DNA from 3 places in the Sporosarcina sp. SAFN-010 genome. Region 3 is predicted to be linked to each of the others. Evidence: riboswitches for the same ligand, from Rfam matches in the RefSeq annotation. Region 3 holds a riboswitch; each other region holds the start of a gene.
What was found. A riboswitch is a leader RNA that binds a small molecule or an ion and turns the genes downstream of it on or off. The one in region 3 is predicted to bind thiamine pyrophosphate.
Positions count from the first base shown of each region.

Region 1: linked by a shared signal. The riboswitch ahead of ACR65F_RS07230 (ABC transporter substrate-binding protein) and the one ahead of ACR65F_RS07795 (ECF transporter S component) in region 3 are both predicted to bind thiamine pyrophosphate.
Region 2: linked by a shared signal. The riboswitch ahead of tenA (thiaminase II) and the one ahead of ACR65F_RS07795 (ECF transporter S component) in region 3 are both predicted to bind thiamine pyrophosphate.

Region 1 is NZ_JBPFDS010000004.1:168,897-172,178, forward strand. Features, by position in the region: gene ACR65F_RS07225 (thiamine-binding protein) at 1-189, opposite strand, end outside; gene ACR65F_RS07230 (ABC transporter substrate-binding protein) at 203-1,198, opposite strand; TPP riboswitch at 1,278-1,383, opposite strand; gene ACR65F_RS07235 (YebC/PmpR family DNA-binding transcriptional regulator) at 1,550-2,269, shown strand; gene ACR65F_RS07240 (carboxylate--amine ligase) at 2,324-3,282, opposite strand, start outside.
Region 2 is NZ_JBPFDS010000008.1:73,139-76,420, reverse strand. Features, by position in the region: gene wrbA (NAD(P)H:quinone oxidoreductase) at 1-451, opposite strand, end outside; gene ACR65F_RS10580 (DUF3238 domain-containing protein) at 508-1,707, opposite strand; TPP riboswitch at 1,798-1,905, shown strand; gene tenA (thiaminase II) at 2,023-2,709, shown strand; gene thiM (hydroxyethylthiazole kinase) at 2,709-3,282, shown strand, end outside.
Region 3 is NZ_JBPFDS010000005.1:67,908-71,189, reverse strand. Features, by position in the region: gene ACR65F_RS07800 (ABC transporter ATP-binding protein) at 1-706, opposite strand, end outside; gene ACR65F_RS07795 (ECF transporter S component) at 712-1,281, opposite strand; TPP riboswitch at 1,374-1,483, opposite strand; gene ACR65F_RS07790 (MOSC domain-containing protein) at 1,556-2,203, opposite strand; gene ACR65F_RS07785 (HAD family hydrolase) at 2,380-3,024, shown strand; gene ACR65F_RS07780 (DUF2207 domain-containing protein) at 3,174-3,282, shown strand, end outside.

The sequences.
Region 1 (3,282 bases), on a different contig from region 3:
AGTGTTCATTTTTTCAATAATGCTGAGCAAGTTTCCAAGTTCGCCTTCCATCGTCGTTTCAAGTGGTGCGACCCGATAAGGAACACCAGATTGTTCGATCACTTCAATCGCCGCATCTACATACGGAATGACATCTTCGCCGTTTGGGGTCTTTGGTATTATTTGAATACTAACAAGTGCATTCGCCATTTTCATTTCCTCCTTAGTTTGGTAAAAACTCGTTTGTGAATGCATCTTTTGCGTTGAATTCGCCTTCAAGCAAGTTGTTCTCATCCATCCACTCCGCGTAATTTTCCCATGTTTTCAGTTGTTGTTCGCCGAAGCGAGGTGCGTCATCCTGATATTTAGGGGAAAGCCATTGCTGACTTTTTTTGACGAGCTCTGGATCTAAATCAGGGACGGCTTTTATTAAGATATCTGCAGCTTCTTCAGGATGATCAATTGCAAACTGGTACCCTTTTACAGCAGCTGCAACAAAGGCTTCCACCTTCTCGGGATCTTTTGCAATGAGTTTTTCATTTGTAGTAATGACGGGTGTATAGTAATCCAGATTCTCTGAGTAGTCCTTCAAATATTGCATGTTCAGTTCCATTCCACGTTGTTCGGCTTCGATGCCTGTCCAGCCATAGTATACCCAGGCAAGGTCGATATCACGTTGAATCGCTGTGAAGAAATCAGAAGAACCCATGTTGATATACTTTACTTTACTGCTGTCGCCGTTATCTTTTTCCATCAGGGATTCGACGACAGCTTGCTCAACAGGAGCACCCCAACCGCCATAATTTTTCCCTTCGAAGTCTTTCGGCGATTCTATGCCTGCCTCTTTTAAGGAAGCAAATCCAGACGTATTGTGTTGGATGATTGCAGCAATCGAAACGATTGGAATACCTGCCGCACGTGCTTCTGTGAGTGCTTCCTGTGCACCGATTCCAAAATCAGCTTTTCCTGATGCTACGAGCTGATCAGCACCAGCTTCGCCCGGAAGCATGATTTCTACATCCAGTCCTTCATCTTTAAAGTATCCTTTTTCTTGAGCTACATACAAACCAGTATGATTCGTATTTGGTGTCCAATCGAGCGCGAAATGGACTTTTTGGGTAGCTTCTTTGTCGTCTCCACTTGACGAGCTTGGTTCGTTTTCTGCTCCGCAAGCTGTGAGAAGCGATGCAGCAAACAGAACTGTGAGTATTCGTTTCAATGAAATTCCCTCCTGGAGTTTCACACTGCAACAAAAAAACGCGCACTCCCGATTTTCGGAAGTACGCGTCACATAATCATTATGGAATGAATATGTTCCCTCCGCTGGCGTTACCCAGATCAGGTTCAAAGGGTCTGCATGTCGCATGCATCTCAACCGGTTCTCCGGTACCCCTACATATTGTCAGTGATGAAGTTGTATGGTGTTCACTTATTACTTTGCCATACTTTTCTGTAAGTAGCAAGTCTCATAGTTTCAGCGTTTTTTACTTTCCGCAATGAATTTAGTCATGATATACTAAGAAAAGGATTTTCTACTCTGATTCATCCAAACAGAAAGTGAGTGGTCAAAATGGGCCGTAAGTGGAATAATATTAAAGAGAAGAAAGCGTCAAAAGATGCCAACACGAGCCGGATCTATGCAAAATTCGGTCGCGAAATATATGTAGCAGCAAAGCAAGGGGAGCCGGATCCGGAATCGAACCAAGCTCTTAAAATCGTTTTAGAACGTGCAAAAACATATAGTGTACCGAAAACAATTATTGAACGTGCAATTGAAAAAGCTAAAGGTGGAGGAGAAGAGAGCTACGATGAGCTTCGCTACGAAGGATTCGGACCAAATGGATCGATGGTCATCGTCGATGCGTTAACGAATAACGTCAATCGGACGGCATCAGAAGTACGCGCAGCGTTCGGTAAAAATGGAGGCAACATGGGTGTGAGTGGTTCTGTTGCATACATGTTCGACCACACTGCTGTTTTCGGAATTGAAGGGAAGTCAGCAGATGACGTCCTTGAATTGATGATGGAACACGACGTGGATGTCAATGACATTAGCGAAGAAGACGGGCAAGTTCTAGTTTACGCAGATCCGACAGCATTCCACGAAGTTCAAGAAGCGTTTAAAGCTGAAGGAATCACTGATTTCACAGTCGCTGAATTGACTATGCTTGCACAAAACGATGTCGAGCTTGACGCGGCATCAGTTGAGCAATTCGAAAAAATGATCGATGCAATCGAAGACCTCGAAGACGTTCAACAAGTCTATCACAACGTAGATCTTGGAGAATAAAACACAATAAAAAGCGACAAGAGCGGTCTAACGCTCTTGTCGCTTTTTTAGTTGTCACCAATTATTGTTCTTATACTTTTTATAATAATTCACTTGTCTAAGGAACAAATAAAGCTTCCGCTTCAAATGCTTGTCCCCTTTGTAGAACAGCGGGTTTACAAACTGCTTCTGTTTCAAAAGACGTTTAATGTCTCTCTTAACTGCCTTGTTCGTTACAAACTTCTTTAGCACAATCTTTGGAACTACTGTGAACAGGAAAGGTTTGTTGAGCAATACTAGTGGCTTTTGCTTGTTGTAGATCAAATCATCCACAAAATAACTTGCCATGTTATGTCCTAGAGCCGTTGTATAGTAACTAGAACGACCTTGGCGGATATTCACTTCAAAAACTTTGAATTTCTTATCGCGAGGATCATATTTCAAATCGAAGTTCGCAAAGCCTCTATAGCCCACAGCCTCTAAGAAGTTTTTCAACTTGTACATCATTTCTTCGTTGTATCGTGTAATCACAGCTGTGTAGTTTCCGATTGCAGTCACAGTATGTTCTTGCAAAACAACTTGTGCAAACGTGACGAGCTGGGTTTGTCCAGCTGAATTTGAATAGATAACCGAATCCCACATATATGTATCATCACCTGGGATGAAATCTTGAATGATCAGCTCTTCGTTGTACCCACTATTCTTCACCGTTTCAATGACTTCGTTTAATTCAATCAGAGAGTTCACTTTGTACACTTTTTGCTGTCCGGCAAACTTGTTTTGGTTATAGACAACAGTATCACTCGGCTTCACGATTACAGGATAATTCATGTCTTCCTTGAAAGGTCCATCCACTTTGCAATCGTAGAAGAATGTTAATGGAGTATCAATACCATGTTCTTTGCACAACTTATAAAAGTGGGACTTAATCTGTAAATTGTCCATGAGCTCACGGTCGATATAATTGAAAGTAAAGTGCTCTTTTAACTGTTCTGCATGTTCAATGATAAGCCGGACATACAAATCATTCGTAC
Region 2 (3,282 bases), on a different contig from region 3:
CTGTATACCCGGGTGCTACAACAATTGCTCCCCAATGGTACATCGTCGTATAGAGTGATAAAATCGTTGCCTCTTGCCCACCGTGTTCGTTTTGTGCGGATGACATCGCGCTTACTGCCTTGTTGGCGAGTTTGCCTTGTGCCCATAGACCTCCAACAGTGTCGATGAAGCTTTGCACTTGTCCAGGAATATTACCAAAGCGTGTTGGAATGCTAAAAATGATTGCATCCGCCCATTCCAAGTCTTCCGGTGTCACTTCTGGAATATCTTGCGTTGCGTCATGATGTTTTTTCCACGCTGCATTCGATTCGATTGCAGCTGCTGGTGCCGTTTCTTTCACTTTCAACATCTTCACTTCAGATCCTGCTTCTTCAGCGGCTGCTGCCGCCCATTCAGCTAGCTGATGATTCGTGCCCGTTGAACTGTAGTAAACGATTGCTGTTTTTGTCATATTTATCTCTCCCTTTTATCTTGAATAGAATGATGCTGTCACAATAGGTAACTGAGTTAATTGATATTGGAAAAACGCCAATACTGATAAGCCGTAACTCCACTCATATAAGCAAGTCCTTCACTTCTGCTTTGATGAACAGGAATCCATCGATTGGTTTCCCCTTTTCTTAAATAGATTTCATGATTCGGTGACTGGTCATGGAAACCAGTGAGGTCATACGTTCCATTCCTTCTTAGGACTGCCTGGACTTCATAGTTTATATCTGGAGCTGTCGTCAATGGGTTGCCCACTGCGTGTTCTAAGTTAAATCTCGTTTCATCTCTTCCATAATCAAACTTTTTCATAATAATTTTTTTATCGGATGCCGTTTCGCGGTCGCGTATTTTTTTATCCAATCCATAGGCAACACTTTCACCTATTCTTTTTGTGAACGTAAGGGGATCATCCGGGTTGTTCGTATGGATTTCAATGTCTACAAAAGTTCGAAAGGCATCGGACTCCGGGTCAAATTGTCGATCGTCACCTTTAAAATACCGATTAGGGGAGAGTACATTCGGGTTCTCAACTAGGTCGGCCTCAAGAAACGTTTTGTATCGGAAGTTCCATTGGTTGACGGTTGCTGGTTTTTGATAATCATAAATTGAAGTCAATAACGCAGAGGGGCTATCAATAGATTTCAACATCGTGAACCCTTCAATGTAGGCTGGTTTTTCCTTGTCTTTTGGTAAAAACAATCCCAAGGCTTTAGCGATGAAAGATCTCGCATTGTTGAAGGTCACTTCAGATTGAACAATGGACCGCTCACAATAGATCGCGTACGTAATTGGTTCATCCATCTTAAAGTCCCTGTCGATAAATCGATTAGTATCCACCTGGTCTAGCTGTTCTCCATTGCGATAAATGATATACGTCTCTGTGTCACTCAAACGTTCCCAAGACAATGCGATTTGAGTTCTAGCGATGATTGTCGTCGTGACAAGTGACTGAAGAGGATTGCTTTTGTTTTTCTCCATGGAAAATGTGGAAGTCTGCATGACGACCACGTCCTTCACTTCATCATTTACATATCGTTCGATTGTATATTTATAAAACGTGTCCGCTAAAAGATCAGTATCTTGAAAATCAGGGGATGTACCTTCATAAATGTGCTCGCCGTCTTTATACACGTGGTACATTCCACCTGCATCATCCCACTCAAATGCAATTCGACCAACTTCATGGGTGACAGATGTGATTTCAAAGCGATCCGGCATGTACATGGCCTCCTTTCACGTAGTAGTTGTATTTTGCCCTTATTGCCAATTTTTAAAACTATGATATAGTGAGGGAGAAAACTGAAAACGATTGCCCACTGGGGGAGTCTTTGTAAAAGACTGAGACGCGTATAGATATGCGGACCCTTGGAACCTGATCTGGCTCATACCAGCGGAGGGAAGTGGATCGCACATGGACGAGTCTAGTTCTTTATAGATTCCTTGAAATTTCCTATTACGCGAGCCGCTCCTTCGACTGATGAGTCGATAGGGGTGGCTTTTTTTCGGTTCATTCATCGAAAGGGGCGGTTTTAAATGACATTTTGTGAAGAAGTTCGTGAGCTTTGTAATGAAAGCTGGGAGGCTAGTTTTAACCATCCGTTTGTTCAACACTTGGCAGCTGGGACACTACCTGAAGACATTTTCAGATTTTACGTTCTCCAAGATTCGTATTACTTGAAGCATTTTGCAAAAGTCCATGCACTGGCTGCTGTGCAAGCAAAAGATTTAGCAACAACTCAACGCTTTGCACAGCATGCGGAAGAAACATGTGGGGCTGAGATTTCGCTGCACGAAGGATTCTTTGAATTACTCGACGTTACTGATGAGGACCTCAACTCGTTTGAGGCAGCGCCAACAGCTTATGCCTATACTTCTCATCTGTACCGAACAGCCATGAATGGGGACATTGCGGATACGCTAGCAGCACTACTCCCCTGCTATTGGTTGTATTACGAAATTGGTGAACGATTGAAAAACGCTACGCCAAATCATCCCATTTACGATAAGTGGATCGCGACATACGGATCCGAATGGTTTGAACAAGCGACCCGCGAACAAATTAACCGCATGAATGAACTGGCGGATTCTGTTTCATTAGAAAAACGTGAAGAACTGAAAGCCCACTTCGTGAAAAGCAGCCATTATGAATTGCAATTCTGGGAAATGGCTTGGACTCAACAACAGTGGGCAGCCGATTCTAAAACGGAGGTAAAGCTTTGATGCGACAGCATACCATTCTCACAGACCTGAGACAGACCAAACCATTAGTACACTGCATCACGAATATTGTGGTGGCTAATTTCCAGGCGAATGGCTTGTTGGCTCTCGGAGCTTCTCCAATTATGGCGGATTCCTTGAAAGAAGCTGCAGATATCGCCGCAATTTCTTCTTGTACCCTTCTGAATATAGGGACATTAGATTCGACAACTGTCGATTCGATGATTGCTGCTGGAAAGAGTGCTGTACAACATGGACATCCCCTCGTGCTTGACCCTGTAGGTGCGGGTGCAACTGGATTTCGTAAGCAAACAGTTGATCACCTGTTAGACACGTTGGATTTTACACTGATCCGAGGAAATGCAGGCGAAATTGCAGCGATTGCTGGTGTTGCATGGAATGCCAAAGGTGTTGACGCCGGAAGTGGTGACGTTGATATTACAGATGCAGCAAAGCAAGTTGCTCGACAGAATAACTGTTTAGTCGCTGTAACGGGTGAAACGGATCTGGTTACTGATGGAGAACGAGTGATTCGGATATCTGGCGGACATGAACTTATGACGCTTGTAACCGGTT
Region 3 (3,282 bases):
GTTCTTCCTTATAATCTTTAAAAATCGAATCGGGTGGACCATCTGCTAATATTGCTCCATCATCCGTAAATAGAACGACACGGTCAATCCACTCAGCAATCTGTTCGATTTTATGTTCCACAATTACGACAGTTTGCTCAGCTGTTGCGGCTTGAATGGACGTCCATATTTGGTCCGTACCTTCAGGGTCGAGAAGAGCGGAAGGTTCATCTAAAAACAGCACTTCTGGCTCCATCAGCAAAACGGATGCCAATGCTAGCCGCTGTTTCATGCCTTGCGATAGTTCAAGAATCGGCGTGTGAATGTCTGGCAGATGAAGACCTACACATTCCAAAGCTTCGACAATTAGCGCAGTCATATCCTGGCGAGGTACGTTCAAGTTTTCCAATACAAACGCGAGTTCTTCGTCTACATAAGGCATGCAAAATTGTGTGTCGGGATCTTGGAAGACAAATCCCCATGAATCCGGAAGCTCAAGTTTTTCCGCTTTCATAGGTAACTCAAAGGAATTCGGGACAATACCACTCGCAACTTGCAGCAACGTGGACTTCCCGCAGCCGCTCGGACCGAGCAGCAATACTTTCTCACCCTTATTGACTGAGAAGGAGAGGTCCTTAAACAACAAGGAATCCTCCCCAGGAAACTTCAATCGCAAGTTGGTCATACTGAGCGCAGCCTCTCGTTGGTGTGAGATTAAGGTTTCCATTCAAATCACCTGTCCAGCAGCGAATATTCTTCTTTCGCCACCGGTCGTATTGACTGAGTAACGCCTGTTGCTTCGAGTGCACGAACGATAAGAACCGCAAATACTCCAGTAAAGATGAATGCACTAATTGCACGCAATCCGTACTTTACAACGAGCGCCCAAGTTTCCAAGTCTGCATATCCGTAAAACATGTCCAGTCCGAAACTCGCAGCACACGACAAGATCCCTCCAAGACCTGCGATGATCATAGAGAACTTCCTATATCGGAATGCGGCAAACAGCAATTCTGCAGCTAATCCTTGAGCAAATCCATAGATCAGAACTTCCAAGCCATGGCCGATAAATGCAGAGAGTCCTGCGCCAGCAATACTGGCGATCAATGCGACACCAGGCTTACGGATGAGCAGAAATGCAAACACCCCATTCATGAACCACATTCCATAGAGTAGTTGTCTCGCTACTGGCATCATCGGTTTGACGACAGTATAGAGATCATCCCAAAACTTCATCAGGATACCGAACACGACACCGACCATGATGGTAATGAGTAAATCGGTGAATGTTAACTTTTTCAATGAACTCCAACTCCTTTTTTGCTTGTGTTCTCACAAAAAAAGACCGTCTGAAAGCGCAGACGGTCGAGGAGTGGGTTCCCGGGTACCCAAATGATCCTCAGATCACGGCTCTCTACGCTGGCATTATCCAGATCAGATGCGGTCAGCAGCGGATTCATCTGCTATCTCAGCCTGATTCACTCAAGCACCCGTACGGTCAGTTATGTAAGTGATTCGAGTATACAACAGTACAAATTTTCTGGCAACCTCACAATCTACTTATAGTTTTTTGATATTAGGTGTTCGCAAGCGCTATTTCTAAACGTTTGCCGAACTTATCACGCCAATCGTCAGCGAGTGCTTCTATCGCTAACACACGACGGATTCCTTCGATATCTTTAGGATTATGGAAGTACGTTGTATTGGCTTCAAGTACTGTGACTCCATGTGAATCTTTTTTGTGTAACGTTATCTGGTCATCCGACCGAACCATTCCTTCTTTTAGAACGCGACATAAGTAGCCTGTAAATCCGGTTTGGATCATGTTTTTCATCATAGGATATCCAAGGCGCTGGTCAATTGTGTTGCATGGAATTCTGCCTTGGGTCACTTGTATGACAGCGTCTCCAAGTGTAAAGATATCACCTATACAAATTTCAGATTCGGTCATGCCGGATGCTGTGATATTTTCTCCGAATGCTGCGGGTGGAAGTACACATTCAAACTCATCATTCCACTTTGAATAGTGTTCATGAGGATACATACAAACTGCACGATCGAGTCCACCGTGGTGTTTTTTATCAGCCACGTCGTCGCCTTTGAAACCATCAACAGACAAAAATGCTTCTTGAATTGTTTCCTTACAAATGCCGGTCACGAGTTCTTTTCCTTTTGACGTACTAATTTGCTTAGGTAAACTCGTAGATAGTGCCACTAATTGCATGTATTCTCCTCTTTTCTATTCATTAGATTATGCAATAAGTATAGCAAATAAGACAAGAGTTAACGACAGTATTCTGATAACAAGGTGAATTCCAGAGAATTGGTCGACCAAATGCGTCTTTGCCCCTATAATGGGTACAGGAGAACTAGAACGTATTTTGGAAATGGGGAACAGGTGTGAAGAAGGCGGTAATATTCGATTTTGATGGGACGATTATTGATACAGAATCAGCATGGTTTGATATTTATCAGGAAATCTTGAAGGAGCAGCATGGATTCAACTTGACGTTAGAGGAATTCGTGAAAGTGGTAGGTTCAACGGATGGAGCCTTATTCGACTTTATTGACCAGTCGCTCGATGTGCCAATGGATCGTACTGTTTTCCATGATCAGGTCAATACCCGGTTTGAAACGATTCGGGAACAATTGGCTTTACGGGAAGGGTTTTTAGAGACTGTAAAACAACTAAAAGAACGAGGGATCTTGCTGGCTGTTGCGAGTAGTTCAAATCGAAATTGGATCGAAGGGTTTCTCACGAAATATGGCTTGCTGGAGTATTTCCCGATTATCGTTTCAGCAGATGACGTGGATGAAGTGAAACCAAATCCAGCTATTTACGAAGTGGCATTGGAACGACTTGGTGTTACACCAGATGAGGCAATTGCTGTGGAAGATTCCTATAACGGATCGATTGCAGCAATAAGCGCAGGCGTGCATTGCTTAATCATCCCGAATGATGTGACGCGTTCGTTATCGTTCCACGAAAAGGGACAACTGATTGAGTCGTTTTCTGATTTTGACTATCGTTTACTAGAGCAGTAAATAGGTAATTCGAGAGCGTTCTATCCAAAAATGGATGGAACGCTTTTATATGGGCGGATTTAGGGGAAGAGACATATAGGCGGTCTAATATTTCGAACTTTGAAACTATAATTGTGGACATTCGTAATAGAAAGAAGGGAGTGATGGACGTGAAAAAAACATTGTTAAGTGTTGTGATGTTGGTATTGTTGATAGTTTTTCCGATTCCGGCATTTGCAGAAGATTTTACAATCAAAGATTTTAAAATTGATGCACAAC